3 regions of the Rhizobium sp. 11_C7_N12_5 genome follow, and region 3 is predicted to be linked to each of the others. Evidence: riboswitches for the same ligand, from Rfam matches in the RefSeq annotation. Region 3 holds a riboswitch; each other region holds the start of a gene.

Region 1 (4,964 bases), on a different contig from region 3:
GCATGTTCACGGGAATGTCCTTTTTCAAACCGGAAATCAGAGGGCGCAGGAAACGCAGCCCTGCACCTCGGTGCCGGACAGCGCCATCTGGCGAAGGCGGATGTAATAGATGGTCTTGATGCCCTTCTTCCAGGCGTAGATCTGCGCCTTGTTGATGTCGCGCGTGGTTGCCGTGTCGCGGAAGAACAGCGTCAGGGACAGGCCCTGATCGACATGCTGGGTGGCGGCCGCATAGGTGTCGATGATCTTTTCCGGCCCGATCTCGTAGGCGTCCTGATAATAATCGAGATTGTCGTTGGTCATGAAGGCGGCCGGATAATAGACGCGGCCGATCTTGCCTTCCTTGCGGATTTCGATCTTGGAGACGATCGGATGGATCGAAGAGGTCGAGTGGTTGATATAGGAGATCGAACCTGTGGGAGGCACGGCCTGCAGGTTCTGGTTATATAGACCGCCCTTCATCACGGCCTGCTTCAACTTCGCCCAATCTTCCTGCGTCGGGATGGCGATGCCGGCCGTTTCGAACAGTTCGGCCACACGTTCGGTCGCGGGCACCCATGCCTGATCGGTATATTTGGCGAAGTATTCGCCGGAGGCGTATTTCGAGTTCTCGAAGCCCTTGAAGCTCTGCCCGCGCTCGACCGCTAGGAGGTTCGAGGCACGGATGGCGTGATAGGTCACAGTATAGAAATAGATGTTGGTGAAATCGACGCCTTCCTCGGAGCCGTAGAAGATGCGCTCGCGGGCAAGATAGCCGTGCAGGTTCATCTGGCCGAGGCCGATGGCGTGGCTGTCGTCATTACCCTTTTCGATCGAAGGCACCGACGAGATATGGCTCATGTCGGAGACTGCCGTCAGCGCGCGGATCGACATTTCGATCGTCTTGCCGAAATCGGGGCTGTCCATCGCGGCTGCGATGTTGAGGGAGCCAAGATTGCAGGAGATGTCCTTGCCCATATGCGTGTAGGAAAGGTCGTCGCTGTATTCGCTCGCTTCGCTCACCTGCAGGATTTCCGAGCAGAGATTGCTCATGGTAATGCGGCCGGCAATGGGGTTGGCGCGGTTCACCGTGTCCTCGAACATGATGTAGGGATAGCCGCTCTCGAACTGGATTTCGGCAATCACCTGGAAGAAGTCGCGCGCCTTGATCTTCTTCTTGCGGATGCGGCTGTCGGCCACCATCTCGCGGTACTTTTCCGTCACCGATATTTCCGTGAAAGGCACGCCATAGACGCGCTCCACGTCATAAGGCGAGAACAGATACATGTCGTCATTGTTCTTCGCGAGCTCGAAGGTGATGTCGGGAATGACGACACCGAGCGACAGCGTCTTGATACGGATCTTCTCGTCGGCATTCTCGCGCTTGGTGTCGAGGAAGCGCATGATATCAGGGTGATGGGCGTTGAGATAAACGGCGCCCGCGCCCTGCCTGGCTCCGAGCTGGTTGGCGTAGGAGAAGGAGTCTTCGAGCAGCTTCATCACCGGGATGATGCCGGAAGACTGGTTCTCGATGTGCTTGATCGGCGCGCCGGCCTCGCGGATGTTAGTGAGCGACAGCGCCACGCCGCCGCCGCGCTTGGAAAGCTGCAGCGCGGAATTGATGGCGCGGCCGATCGATTCCATGTTGTCTTCTACGCGCAGCAGGAAGCAGGAAACCAGTTCGCCGCGCTGCTTCTTGCCGGCATTGAGGAAGGTGGGCGTCGCCGGCTGGAAGCGGCCGGAAATGATCTCGTCCACCATGTCATGGGCAAGCTGCTCGCTGCCGCGCGCCAGCGCCAAGGCTACCATGCAGACACGGTCTTCATAGCGCTCCAGATAGCGCTTTCCGTCGAAGGTCTTCAGCGTATAGCTGGTGTAATATTTGAAAGCGCCGAGGAACGTCGGAAAGCGGAACTTCTTCGCATAGGCATGATCGAAGAGATCGCGCACGAAGTTGAAGGAATATTGGTCCAGCACCTCCCGTTCGTAATAGCCCTCCGTCACCAGGTAATCGAGCTTCTCCCGCAGGTTATGGAAGAACACCGTATTCTGGTTGACATGCTGGAGGAAATACTGCTTGGCCGCCAAGCGGTCCTTGTCGAGTTGGATACCACCCTGCTCGTCGTAGAGGTTCAGCATGGCGTTGAGGGCGTGATAATCCAATGCCGTTTCCGTGACCTTCGATGGCCGGTCGCTCGCGGGATGAGAAAAAGTGTGAAGCGGTTTTTCGGCCGCGTGCCGCGACAAAGAAGAGCTTAGCGTGTCCAAAATCGTTCCAATCCGTGTCTGACATTCACGACATCCTCTTCCGTGCCCAAAAGCTCGAACCGGTACAGATACGGTACCCGGCATTTGGTGGAGATGATGTCGCCGGCGATACCAAACGTCGCCCCGAAGTTGCTGTTGCCCGCGGCAATGACCCCGCGGATGTTTGAACGGTTATCCGCATCGTTGAGGAAGCGGATCACCTGCTTGGGCACGGCACCCTTGCCCCCTTCACCACAATAGGTAGGGACAATGAGAACGTAAGGACGGGCCGCTCGAAGCTCTTCACCCGCGCCGAGCGGAATGCGAGCGGCCGGCAAGGCAAGCTTGGCAACGAAGCGATGGGTGTTCTCAGATCTGCTGGAGAAATAGACGATCTCGCCCACCGCCCGGTTCCTCAGGCGAGCGCGCTGATCATGTCGGGGCGGAAGCCAGCCCAATGCTGCTCGCCGGCGATAACGACCGGGACCTGACGATAGCCGAGACCCTGCACCAGCTCGTAGGCTTCAGTATCGGTGGACACGTCGACGATGGTGTAATCGATACCCTGGCGGTCGAGGGCGCGTGTGGTCGCGGTGCACTGGACGCAAGCGGGCTTGCTGTAGACGGTAATGCTCATGGATGTCCTCGTATATATGACAGGCGTGCGAGATCGTCCGGGCGTCGGGCGACACCCGTTCGGCAATCTGAAAAATGGCGGCGGGCACAACCGACTGCCGGACGCTTAGGCGGCCGTCAGTCGTGCAGGCAGATAAGGATACTCAAAGACATGGACTTCACACCTCGAAGTAACCTTTGCGGGCCATTCGGGGAAAGCGACGGCAACGGCGAGCTGCCGCAAACCATCGCTCGCCATCCGGACACCCCGCCCGTGGACGCTATTGCTCGAGGCAGGTCTCCTGGCTTGCGGGTCGAAGTATTTGCTCTTGCCTTCCCGAGGCATATATTCCTCAGTGGCACATGCAGAACAAATACTCGCCGCTCACAGTTGCGGGGGCAGCTACGGCTTGACGAGCATCATGCTCGGCGACCGTATTCCCATCTTAGCCTCCAATCCTTGCGAATCGAAGGAACCTCGAACACTATATATAGTAGACGAGGTTAAATTTGCGTCAACAGGTTCCATCACCGATCCTTCATTTAAGATGTTGATAAGGCCTGCGCTAAGTCCCGAAGACGCTTTCGCGGCAAGGACAGAAGATCGGTCATCTTCTCGACCTCGGGAATGTGCGGCGAGTGGATATCGTGAAAGCCGGGGCCGAGTGTCGGCGCACCGGACGCCCTCTTAACCCTGAACCAGAGAGATTGCTCCAGGGAGCCCATGCCGGGTGAACATCGAGATATCCATGCGTTAGGCAATGCCAGCGCGGATCCTGGCTTTCCAGGAGATTTCCAAACGTCGTTTCAGTTCGTAACACAACGCACAGACGGCGAGCGTCGCAACCACGATCGGGATGAAAGACGAGGCGGACATCAACCCAAACTCACGCAACCAGTAGGCAATAACCAACATGACCGTCTGGTGAAGCACGTAGTAGGTCAGCACTGCCCTGTTCAGATAGCGGACAACGGCGTTCTCCGAATTCAGCCAGACCTTTGCGTATCCGAGAATTGCGACGATCGCACACCATTGGAACGTGCCGGCAAGCACCCTTCCCGCAAATGCCTGCCACATGTCAGGCTCGCCGGCAGGCAGGCCCGGGAAGAGCATCGTCAGAAGCACCGCACAACCCAGCGCCAGGATCAGGGCGGGTTTTCGCGCGTCGACGACCGCCTCCCAGCATTCGCTGCGCATGGCCATCACGACACCGAGCAGAAATGACATCAGATAGATACTATGGCTGTACCAGTCGGTGAGGATATTGAGTGTCGGGGGGAAGGCCGGCCGCAGCGTGAGCCTGAGCAAGATGAACAGTATGGCGGGAAATATCAGTATCCACTTGCCCGCCAGCCGGGGCGTCAGCCGATCCCCCGCGAGGGGCAGCAACTTCGGCCAGGCCGATACGACAAGCGTCAGGATTGCGGTATAGGTCCAGAGATAGGCGAGGTACCACAGGTGCTGCATCCAGAAGAGATTGACCTCACGTCCGTCGGGCAGCGGAATGGGCGTCAGGGTCAGATAGTGCCAGAAGACGTCTCGGAGGCTGATGTCGACCCCCAGGCTGGTATTCAGGCAGACATACATTTGGGGAGGGATCAGAAACAGCATTCCAACCAGCAGCGGAACCAGCAACTGCCTCGTTCGCGCCTTCCTCAGCACCTCGGGAGTTTGCCGTGTCAGCAATATCCCCGTGACGACGCCTGAGATCAAAAACAGCAGCGACATGCGCCAAGGGTGGGTCCACAGATGGATAATGTCAAAGATGGGAGAGCTGTCCGGTGCCTTCAGAAGAAAGCCCCTGGAATTATACATCAGGCTGACATGATAGACGATCAGCAGCATGAATGCTGCGACCCTGATAAAATCCAGATCATGCCGACGTGACGTTGCCTCCATGGTTCACGCTATAAGGCATAATCTTTAAGATCAGGTTGAGTTGTCGATTAAAAAACTCAACCTATAGAGGATAGTGATCTCAAATGCTTTGCAGCGATGCTGCTACGCCCGCTCGCAACCACCACCAAGCGGGACTTCTGGGCACGACCCGGCCATCAACATACAGCGAATTCGTTTGGCTCTTATTGTGACAGCTGCTCCGCCGCCACTGCGACAGGATCTT
Region 2 (4,964 bases), on a different contig from region 3:
ATGAAGCGCGAGGTGTGTGGGTTCCTTCATCGCTTTGAACGAAAGAAGACGAACGTCGTAAGGCTGACCGACTTCTTCGAGCGCCCAACGAACGCGCATGTCACGCGCCAGACCCTTGCCGCGATCGGGCGACCGTTCAAAGGCGGTAATAGTAATCGTCATCGCCGTTCTCCATAGCTTGTCTGTCTTGAAGACGATTGGCTAAACGAGATTCCGACACGACATGCTCGAGATAGCCGTCACGGTCGGTTCAAATGCAGCTCAAAGGATGCGCTCCATGCACATCAGCCAGCATCCTTCTACACGCGCACGGCGCCGGTGAAAACGACATGGGCGGCGTGCAAAGACGACACTGCGAAAGTCGAACATTGGCCCGAACTCCATTCGCGTGGAACCACGCGGTATCGTGACTGTTCGAATACATTCAACCCGTCATGTATTGAATGTTGCAGCGGCCGTGGACCAAAGATTTCTGGACATGGGCGCGCACGCCGAAGACCCGGCCGATCAGTTCCTCCGTCAGAACATCTTCGGGAGCTCCGGCCGCAACCACCTCGCCCTCCTGCAGCACGGCCAGGCTGTCACAGAACATGGCCGCCAGATTGAGATCGTGCAGGGCAATGATGCAGGTGACGTCGAGCTTCGAGACCAGTCCCAGAATATCGAGCTGATGCTGGATATCGAGATGGTTCGTCGGCTCGTCCAGGAGCAGTTCGCTGGGGGTCTGCGCAAGGGCTCTGGCGATATGGACGCGCTGACGCTCGCCACCCGACAAGGTCTGCCAGAACTGCGCCGCCCTGCCCTGCATGCCCACACGCCCAAGCGCATCGAGGACGACCGCATCGTCACGAGCGCTCCAGGCCGACAATGGGCCGCGATGCGGCGTGCGACCAAGGCGAACCACGTCTATCACGGTCACCTGCGTCTCCGTCGTCGCCTGCTGCTCGACCAGCGCGATCCGGCGGGCGATATCGCCGCGCGGGATGGCCGCGATATCGTTGCCGCCGAGCCGGATGATGCCGCTGCGTACTTTTCTCAAGCGGCAGATCAGCCGCAGGAGGCTGGACTTCCCGGAACCGTTCGGTCCGAGCAGACCGAGGACCTTTCCCTTCTCCACCGTCAGGCTGATGCCGTTGACGATCAGCGTGTTGCCGGCCGCGAAGGTTACCTTGTCGACCGCGATGCTCATGCCGTCCTCCGGGCGCGATAGAGAATGATTGCGAAGGCCGGGGCACCGAACAAGGCGGTGACCACGCCGATCGGCAGGATCTGCTGAGGGATGATGATCCTCGAGACGATATCGGCGCCGACCATGAAGATCGCGCCGGCAAGCGCCGCCGCCGGCAGCAGCCGATCATGACTGGGGCCGACCAGAAAACGGGCCGCATGCGGGATGACGAGACCGACAAAGCCGATCGAGCCGACGATGCTGACGACCGCAGCCGTCATGAGCGCCGTCGTCCCAAGCAGGACGATCTGTGCACGCCGCACCGCAATGCCGAGCGAAGCCGCAGCATCGGTGCCAAAGACGAAGGCGTCCAGAACCCGGACATGTCCCATGCAGATTGCAAAGCCGACAATGGCAACCGGCCCCGAAAGATAGACATCCGGCCAGCGCACGCCGCTCAACGAGCCGAGCAGCCAGAACATGACACCCCTTGCCTGCTCGGCATTCGCCGATGTGGTGACGATATAGGAGGTGAGTGCATTGAAGAGCTGCGAGCCGGCGACGCCGCACAGGATAATCCGCTCGCTTGTGCCGCCGACGCCCGTAGCCAGGAGGCCGACGAAGAGAAAGGCCGCGATCGCGCCGAGGAAGGCCCCGCCCGAAAGGCCCAGGATTCCCGAGCCGAGACCGAGGATCATGACGCAGACCGCGCCGGTCGAGGCGCCTGCTGAAATGCCGAGCACATAGGGTTCGGCGAGCGGATTGCGCAGCATGGCCTGCAGGATCACGCCGCTCAGCGCCAATGAGGCGCCGGCGCTGGCGGCCACAAGCGCCCGGCTGAGCCTGTAGTCCCAGACGATACCCTGATGGATACGGCTCAACTCGAAATCCGTCCCCAGCAGCCGGTTCGCAACGGCCTTGGCTGTGGTGGCCAGCGGAATGGAAATCTCGCCGATCGACACGGCAAGGCTGATCATGAGCGCCAGAAGCACGATTGCGGCGATGGTGAGCGCCAATAGCGCCCACCGCTTCTGCCGTCTTGCGATCCCGCGCATTTATTGCGCCAGGCCGAAGGACTTGATGCCCTTGGCCAGGGTCTCGATGCCGTCGATGGTCCGGATGGTGGGATTCATCGACTGCGCGTCCATCATCACGAAGTGCTTGTTCTTGACTGCATCGAGCTGGCTCGTGACCGGGTCCTTCTCGAGGAAATCGAGCTTGACCTTGGGATCGTCGGCCGCGTAGCGCCGGCGATCCATCGTCGCGATGACGACCACGGCCGGATTGGCCTGCGCGATCGTCTCCCATCCAACCAGCGGCCATTCCTCCTCCGTCGTCACGACGTTCCTGGCGCCGAGTGTCTTGAGGATATACGCCGGCGCACTGTTCTTGCCGGCGATGAAGGCATCGCCGTTGACTTCCTTGCTCGAGAACCAGAACACGATCGGCAGGTTCTTGGCCTGTGCGCCGGCAATTGAAGCCACTGCTTCCGCCTGACGCTTCTTGAGGTCAGCGATCAGCGCATCGCCGCGATCCCCGACGTCGAAAATCCGCGCGAGTTCATCGATCTCCTGATAGATCAGGTCCATCGTGAAGAGTTCCTTGCGCACGCCGTCACCGCCGTCGGCATTGACCTTGGCAACGCAGTCGGTCGGCGCGATGTAGGTGTTGATGCCAAGCCCGGAGAACTGCTCGCGCTTGCCGACCGAACCTTGCGGACCGACATGCCATTCGAATTCGGCGGCAACGAGGTCCGGTTCCTTGCCGACAACCGCTTCGAAACTCGGGTCATTATCGGCAAGACGTGGGATCTTGCCGTTGGCTTCCGCATATTGTGGCAGAACAGGCCCGACCCAGACGGCCGTTCCGACGATCTTGTCGGCAAGGCCGAGCGACAGCAGGATCTCGGTCATGCCTTGACCGATAGACAGGATCCGAGCTGGAGCCTTTTTAAAGGTGACCTGCTGGCCGCAATTGTTGATGGTGAGGGGATACTGGGTCGCTGCAAAACCGGGAGCTGCGAAGCCGGCAAGGCCGAGCGCAAATGTAATGGTCGTCAGAAAATGGCGCATGAAAGATCTCGATAGGGATGAAAAACTGAGTGACGTCAGCGCAACAGCGCTCAGGCACACCGCAGCCGGTTGCGGAAATCCCAATCAAGAACGAAGAGTGCCGGGTAATATCGAAGGCTCAGGTCAATCATTCTCTGTCCCTTTCCGGGCATCCCCGCCCGGCTGATTGGATCGTGATTGACGGCAGGTCTCCTGGCTCGCGGATGTCTGACAATCATCTGCCTTCCCGCGCCGTTTCCGCGCAGTGGCATGGTCCGAAGACCCTGGGAGATGACCAGCAAGCTGGTCGCTCCGGGATGACCGGCAATCCGCTTACAGTTGCGGGGGCAGCCACGGTCTAGGTCCCCTTTGGGTCGCCCTCACCGTGTTCCCTATTAATCCCCGTAGAGTCTTCCTTGGGGAACCGTCGCATCCAGTTATGTCGGACGACCGCTCGCCGTCAAGCACATCCATCGACAAAAGCCGCGCAATGTTTCTTCTCTTCTCCACCTCGACGACGAGTTGCTCGACATTGAAGAACACGCTCGTCTCGTTGTATGAGAATGAAATGGATGCGTTCACATCCGGCGAAGTTCATTTATCGATCTGCATAATAGAATTCATATCTAAAACGCCCTGCGGGCCAATATATCGACATTATCACTGCTCACCAGACGGCGTGAGCCTAACCAAAATGATGGATGAAAATGCAACAGGGGACGTTTCCGGTCGAGCTGGCTGAATTGGCCGCGGCGTTGCAGGCAAAGTCGGGAATCTTCAAAGCCGATCAGGAGGCTTTGGCGCTCAGAGAAGAGGTCGAAAGCGCAGCAAGAATTTTCATATTTGACCACGAGACGCAGGCTGAGACTTTTACGAAAGCGTATGGAATTAAAAACGCTCTCAAATGCTGCCTAGCTTTGCTCTCCGCGAATATCGAACCGGTGAAATACGAAAACGTGCGCGACCTAGGCTGCGGCTCGGGCGTCTTCGGATTGACGTTCGCATTTCTCGCTACGAACCCGAGGCTGCACCTGACCTTCGTCGATCAATCGCCCTTACACTTGAACATCGCGCAAACGGTGCTGACGGATTCCGGTTGCGCCGGCGATTTCAGCTTTCTCAACCAGACCCTGCCTCCCGATTTGCCGTCGAATTCGGAGCTGGACCTCATATCCTATTGGTTTTGCGAAAACGGCCACGTGGCGAGCGATGCCAGTTTGATCGATCGCCTGATCGGTCGCGAAGCGATCATTGTAGACTACGAAAAGGTCATCTCGGGCATCGTCGACCATCTTCCAGAGCACCTTGTTGTAAAAGACCGCTGGTCGGTGGAATCGGACGTGCCCTTGCATATGAGGGACATCGTGGGAGATGAGAGCGTGAGGAGTTACGGGATCCACATCGTCAGGGCTTGATCCCACCAGCGGGCATTTCGATGCACAGGCAGGCTATTCGGATCAGTCGATCGAAACAAATCCGGCGTCTCGCAATATCTCCTGCCCCTGTCGCGACAGCTTCCTTTCCTGTCCCTTTGCCGGCACAGCGGCGCGAAAGCGGTTTCCTCCCACCGGCCGCTGCCGAGTTTCGCCGAACGAACCGCGATGCCGCAGAGCGGTTCGAGCTGGACGGCGATGTTGAGGGTCTGGTGCTGCAGGATGATGACGCGGTTCACGACATCCGGAATATGCACCTGACGGCCGATCTGATCGGTCACCACACGGTCAGCCCAGGCGGGCGTCGAGAAC
Region 3 (4,964 bases):
CCAAGATACAGCTTGCCAAGATCTGGCCGCAAGGCGAGCTACTGCCTGCCAAACCGTTGCCTGCGCCCGACGTGATGATCGCACAGGCACCGACCTGCAACGGACCGCGGCAGACGCTTATCTCGCTGGTGATCGATCCCATCGTCACGGCCTCGACCCGTCGGTCTGAGCCGGTGGAGATCAATGAGCTGAATTATCAGGATTTCTAGAGCGACAACGGAATAGCGTTACCGCTCTATGATATTTTTTCGCGAAACTCCGGACGGAAAACCGCTGCACGCTTTTCCTAGAGTTTGCTCTAGGCTTCGACCTGGACATCCGTCTTCGGCCGCGAACAGCAGGCGAGGATATAGCCCTCCTCGATCTCGTCATCGAGGATGCCGCCATTGTGGTTCATCTCGACCTCGCCGGAAAGCTTCATGACGCGGCATGTGCCGCAGAGGCCGGATTCGCAGGCCGCACCGATGCGTACGCCCGCGCCGCGCGCGGCCTGAAGCACGGTCTGCCCCGCCGCGCAGACGACGTCCTTGCCGGCCATGGTGAAGCGGATCGTGGTTGCAGCTTCAGTCGACGCATCGTCGGTGACCTCGGCAAGCGGCGTTGCCGCATTCGCCGGCTGGAAGCTTTCCTGATGGTAGCGGGACATGTCGAAGCCATGCGCTTCCAGCATGGAGCGGACCGCATCCATGAAGACTTCCGGACCGCAGCAGAAGATCGTGCGATCCATGAAATCCGGCGCGAGCAAGCCGATCTTGGCCTTGTCGATGCGACCCTTCAGCCCCGACCAGAGCTCGGTGCGGCCGCAGCCCTCGACGATCAGGCCGAGATTGAGGTTCGGCATGAAGCGGGCGAGATATTCCAGCTCCGAACGGAAGATGATGTCGGCCGGGCTGCGCGAGCAATTGACGAAGGTGATGTCCGACAACGGCGCCGTGTCGGCCATGTAGCGGGTCATGGCCATCATCGGGGTCACGCCGGACCCGGCTGACACGAAGAGATATTTCTCGCCGGGATGGCGGATATGGCTGAAATCGCCGAGGGGACCGAAAGCCTTGATGCGCATGCCGGGCTTGAGGTTCTCGAACATCCAGCGCGTGCCGATGCTGTCCTTCTGCGCCTTGACGGTCACGGCGACCGAAAAGGGCCGCGACGGTGTCGACGACAGCGTATAGGTGCGCATGACCGGCTCGGGCGCCGTCGGCAGCTCCAGCGTCACGAACTGGCCCGGCAGGTAACGGAACCAGTTGTCCTTGTCGGACCCGAATGTGAAGGTCATCACATCGGGCGCTTCCGGCGTGACCGAGAGGCATTCGAGCAGATGCTGCCTGTCGCTCCAGGGCTGCATCTGGTCGAGATGTCGATGACGGAGGGAGACGGTCATGTTCATGCTCAGGCAACCGCCGACAGCTTGGCCTGATCGCCCTGCAGCCGGTTGATCATGAAATTCGAGTACCACTCGACGAACTGCATGACGCCGCCTTCATGGATTTCCGAATAGGGACCGGGCTCGTAAGCAGGCGAGCGGATGCCGAAGGCATTTTCCTCGACGATGCGGCGGTCCTGATCGTTGGTCTCAGTCCAGACGTGAGTAAGCTCTTCGAGATCATAATCGACGCCTTCGACCGCATCCTTGTGCACCAGCCATTTGGTGGTGACGGCGGTTTCCTCGGCGTTGAGCGGAAGGACGCGGAAGGAAATCGCGTGATCGCCGAGCATGTGGTTCCAGGTCGTCGGGTAATGGAACAGCAGCATCGTACCGATGTTGTTGATCGTCACATCGGGCGAGAGCGGCCGCTTGACGGCATTCTGGCCGGACATGGTGTAGCTTTCGGCCCCTTCGATCAGCGGCATGCGTGCGGTGCGGAACTGTCCGTCCGGCGAGATCTTGAATTCGCTCGGCAGGCCGGCAGCTTCACAGCGCTTCCAATGAGCTGTGATCACGGGATCGCTCATTGCCCCCTGCACGCCGCTCACCGTCGGCGCTTCCGAAAAAGTGCGGCAGAGTTCGGGATGGTTGGCAGCGCAATGATAGCACTCGCGGTTGTTTTCCCAGACGAGCTTCCAGTTGCCCTTCTCGATGATGGTGCTCTGGAAGGCGACCTTGGCCTCGCTGAGGCGATGAGGGGCTATGTAGGGCTCGATCGTGGCGCGAACCGGCGCGAAGTCCGGCGCATTCTGCGCAAGGCAGATGAAGATATAGCCGCCGACGCTTTCGCAGTGAACCGATTTCAGCGAGTACTGGCTCTTGTCGAAATCCTCGGCCATCTGGCGGGCGAAGAGCAGCGAGCCGTCCAGCTCGTAGGTCCACTGGTGATAGGGGCAGACGAGCTTTGCCGACGAGCCGCGCTCGGTCGTGCAGACCCGCGAGCCGCGATGACGACAGCTATTGTGGAAGGCACGGATGACCTGATCGCGACCGCGAACGATGACGACGGGATAATCGCCGATCTGGACGGTGAAATAATTACCCGCGCGAGGCACTTCGCAATCATGGCCGATGAACAGCCAATCCCGATAATAGATCATCTCCATATCGAGCTTGAAGTAATCCGGGTCAGTATAGAAGGGCTGCTCCAGGCTGAAACCCTCACGGCGATTCTTCAATTGCCGCAGAACATTGCTGCTGATATCCATTTGCCTATCCTTGCGCAGTACCAAGAAACGGGCGAAGGACATGCACGGCCGGTGGGAACGGCCCAAAGCAATGTCCCGACCGCCCGCCGCGGTCAGTAAACCATATGTGCCCAAGGCTGGTTTCCGGGCTCTGGAGCGGCCCTGTCGCCAGGACCCCATGGCACCTTCCCAGGTCGACCCGACCCAGTGGCTTTATCCGCCATGCCTTACTCCACCACCGTTGCGGGGGCAGCGCCGGATTTTGACCGGCTTCCCAATTCTCCGCCTCCCTAGCAGACGGCACCTTGAGATTGATGACATCATAGCTCTCGGCCCCTTCAGCCGCTGCGCTACAATGCGACATCGGCTTCGAAATTGGCGACAGACGAAACGAGACGCCCGGACGGTTGCGCATAGCGGCAATATAGGAAGACAATTCAATCTCTTATGCATCGCCGTGGGATGCAGGAATAGTGATCCTCCCACCTCTCGCGAGCGACGCTTTATTCTGAATGCGACAGGTCCGCCGATGGCAGGCGATCAAAGGCGCGCGTGCGCCTGCGAAAGCGCCTGCAGCGCCGCCACCGCACGGCCGGCATCAACGGCCGGAACGAAGATATGATCGTGATAGTAGGCGGCGACGACATTGGCGCTGATGCCCTCATTTCCCAAGGCCGTGGCAAAGGCTGCGGTCAGGCCGACCGCCTCCAGCGAGGAATGGATATCGAGCGTGATCATCCGCATGGCGGGGGCCGTCGGAAGCCCTGCCTGCCGCGCTGCTTCCAGAGGAAGGATCAACGTCACTCCCTCCCTTTCCCGAAAGAGCCCGATCGGCTCCAGGTGAATATGATCGGCGAGCGCCGAAGCCGGCACGCTGCAATAGACGAACTCGCCCTCGGCAAGATTCGGCTTCATGTCCGCCAGCAGCAGCTTGAGATCGGTAATGCCGGGCATGATTCTGATCCTTTTCAACGATCCGCCAGCAAGAGCGCGCGCTTCAGCCCGGCTCAAGCTAGACGATCTATCATTCGGCATCCAGACCTCGATGGCGAGCCGGCATGGCAAAACTCAGATATTTCGATGCCAAGAAACCCGCCAACCCGGAGCCGGTACCGCCGGCGGCGGGGTATACGGAATTTCTCCGCACCGGCCGCATCAATCGCGACAAGACGCATTGGCTCGCCGAGGAGCGACGTTACCTCACGTTCGAGGAAGTGGCCGAACGCACGGCGAGCAAGCTGCGGAACGCCGGCGAGACAACCCATGGCCGTCTCAACAGCTTTCACCAGTCGATCCGCTTTCCGAAATTGATCTTCCATCACACCCTGCGGGATACGCCGCATCTCGGCTATTGCCACGTCACCGCGGCGCGAACGCAATTCGCGAAATATGAGGAGGTAAGCTGGGCCTTCTACATCGCCAATTTCTTTGCCCGCCTCGGCCAGAACGACAATTTCTTCGAAGACATCAGCCTGAAATATTCGCGAATGTATTTCGCCGTCGCCGTCCATCCGGACAAGGAAGCGTCGGAAAAGAAGCTGACGATCAATCGCGACATCCGGGGCAACGGAGTGCTCTTCCACACCCATGATCCGCAGACCGCCATCCGCAACGTCCTGCTGCTCGGCGCCCGCAACGAGCAGCTTCGCGACATCATTCGCCAGCTTTGATCATTGATCCGAAAACTTGAAAAGCATAAGAACGGCCTGAACTGCAAACGGGCAGGCCATGGCGCGACACATAGACATCCTTGAACATCCGCAAACGGCGATAGAGGTCGCCTCGGCAACGCTTGCCGAGGGGTTGCCGATCGGATTGCCGACGGAGACCGTCTATGGGCTTGCCGCCGATGCCACCAATCCGGCCGCCATCACCCGTATCTACGAAACCAAGGGCCGGCCGCGCTTCAATCCGCTGATCTGCCATATGAGCGATCTGGCCATGGCTGAACGCTACGCGATCTTCGATCCCATCTCCCGCAAGCTGGCGGAAGCCTTCTGGCCCGGTCCGCTGACGCTGGTGCTGCCGCTACGGCCTGAAAGCGGCATCCATCCGCTGGCGACCGCCGGTCTCGACACGGTCGGCATCCGCGTGCCGCAGGGCTTTGCCGGCGAGTTGATCCGCGCCTTCGGAAAGCCTCTGGCCGCCCCAAGCGCCAATACGTCGGGCAAGATCAGCGCCACCAGCGCCGATCATGTCGACGACGACCTCGGAGAGCGGATCACGCTGATCCTCGATGCCGGCGCTTCGGTGGTGGGCGTCGAATCGACCATCGTCAAGGTCGAGGACGGCGAGCTGCGGCTGCTGCGGCCGGGCGGATTGGCGGCGCGCGAGATCGAACGGATCGCGGG

Evidence for each region. Region 3 has a riboswitch for cobalamin ahead of AB8B29_RS02175 (aromatic ring-hydroxylating oxygenase subunit alpha). Riboswitches for the same ligand answer to the same signal wherever they lie in the genome.
Region 1: linked by a shared signal. The riboswitch ahead of nrdH (glutaredoxin-like protein NrdH) and the one ahead of AB8B29_RS02175 (aromatic ring-hydroxylating oxygenase subunit alpha) in region 3 are both predicted to bind cobalamin.
Region 2: linked by a shared signal. The riboswitch ahead of AB8B29_RS28055 (ABC transporter substrate-binding protein) and the one ahead of AB8B29_RS02175 (aromatic ring-hydroxylating oxygenase subunit alpha) in region 3 are both predicted to bind cobalamin.

What each region holds. Positions count from the first base shown of each region.
Region 1 is NZ_JBPWPY010000002.1:1,878,169-1,883,132, forward strand. It holds gene nrdF (class 1b ribonucleoside-diphosphate reductase subunit beta) at 1-4, opposite strand, end outside; gene nrdE (class 1b ribonucleoside-diphosphate reductase subunit alpha) at 37-2,247, opposite strand; gene nrdI (class Ib ribonucleoside-diphosphate reductase assembly flavoprotein NrdI) at 2,235-2,630, opposite strand; gene nrdH (glutaredoxin-like protein NrdH) at 2,642-2,863, opposite strand; cobalamin riboswitch at 3,117-3,337, opposite strand; gene AB8B29_RS27910 (acyltransferase family protein) at 3,596-4,741, opposite strand.
Region 2 is NZ_JBPWPY010000002.1:1,910,629-1,915,592, forward strand. It holds gene AB8B29_RS28040 (glutathione S-transferase family protein) at 1-162, opposite strand, end outside; gene AB8B29_RS28045 (ABC transporter ATP-binding protein) at 425-1,189, opposite strand; gene AB8B29_RS28050 (FecCD family ABC transporter permease) at 1,186-2,223, opposite strand; gene AB8B29_RS28055 (ABC transporter substrate-binding protein) at 2,224-3,240, opposite strand; cobalamin riboswitch at 3,406-3,663, opposite strand; gene AB8B29_RS28060 (methyltransferase) at 3,927-4,634, shown strand; gene AB8B29_RS28065 (hypothetical protein) at 4,607-4,964, opposite strand, start outside.
Region 3 is NZ_JBPWPY010000001.1:459,623-464,586, reverse strand. It holds gene AB8B29_RS02185 (glycoside hydrolase family 25 protein) at 1-209, shown strand, start outside; gene AB8B29_RS02180 (hybrid-cluster NAD(P)-dependent oxidoreductase) at 299-1,387, opposite strand; gene AB8B29_RS02175 (aromatic ring-hydroxylating oxygenase subunit alpha) at 1,390-2,634, opposite strand; cobalamin riboswitch at 2,732-2,936, opposite strand; gene AB8B29_RS02170 (ACT domain-containing protein) at 3,154-3,567, opposite strand; gene AB8B29_RS02165 (DUF6656 family protein) at 3,672-4,283, shown strand; gene AB8B29_RS02160 (L-threonylcarbamoyladenylate synthase) at 4,342-4,964, shown strand, end outside.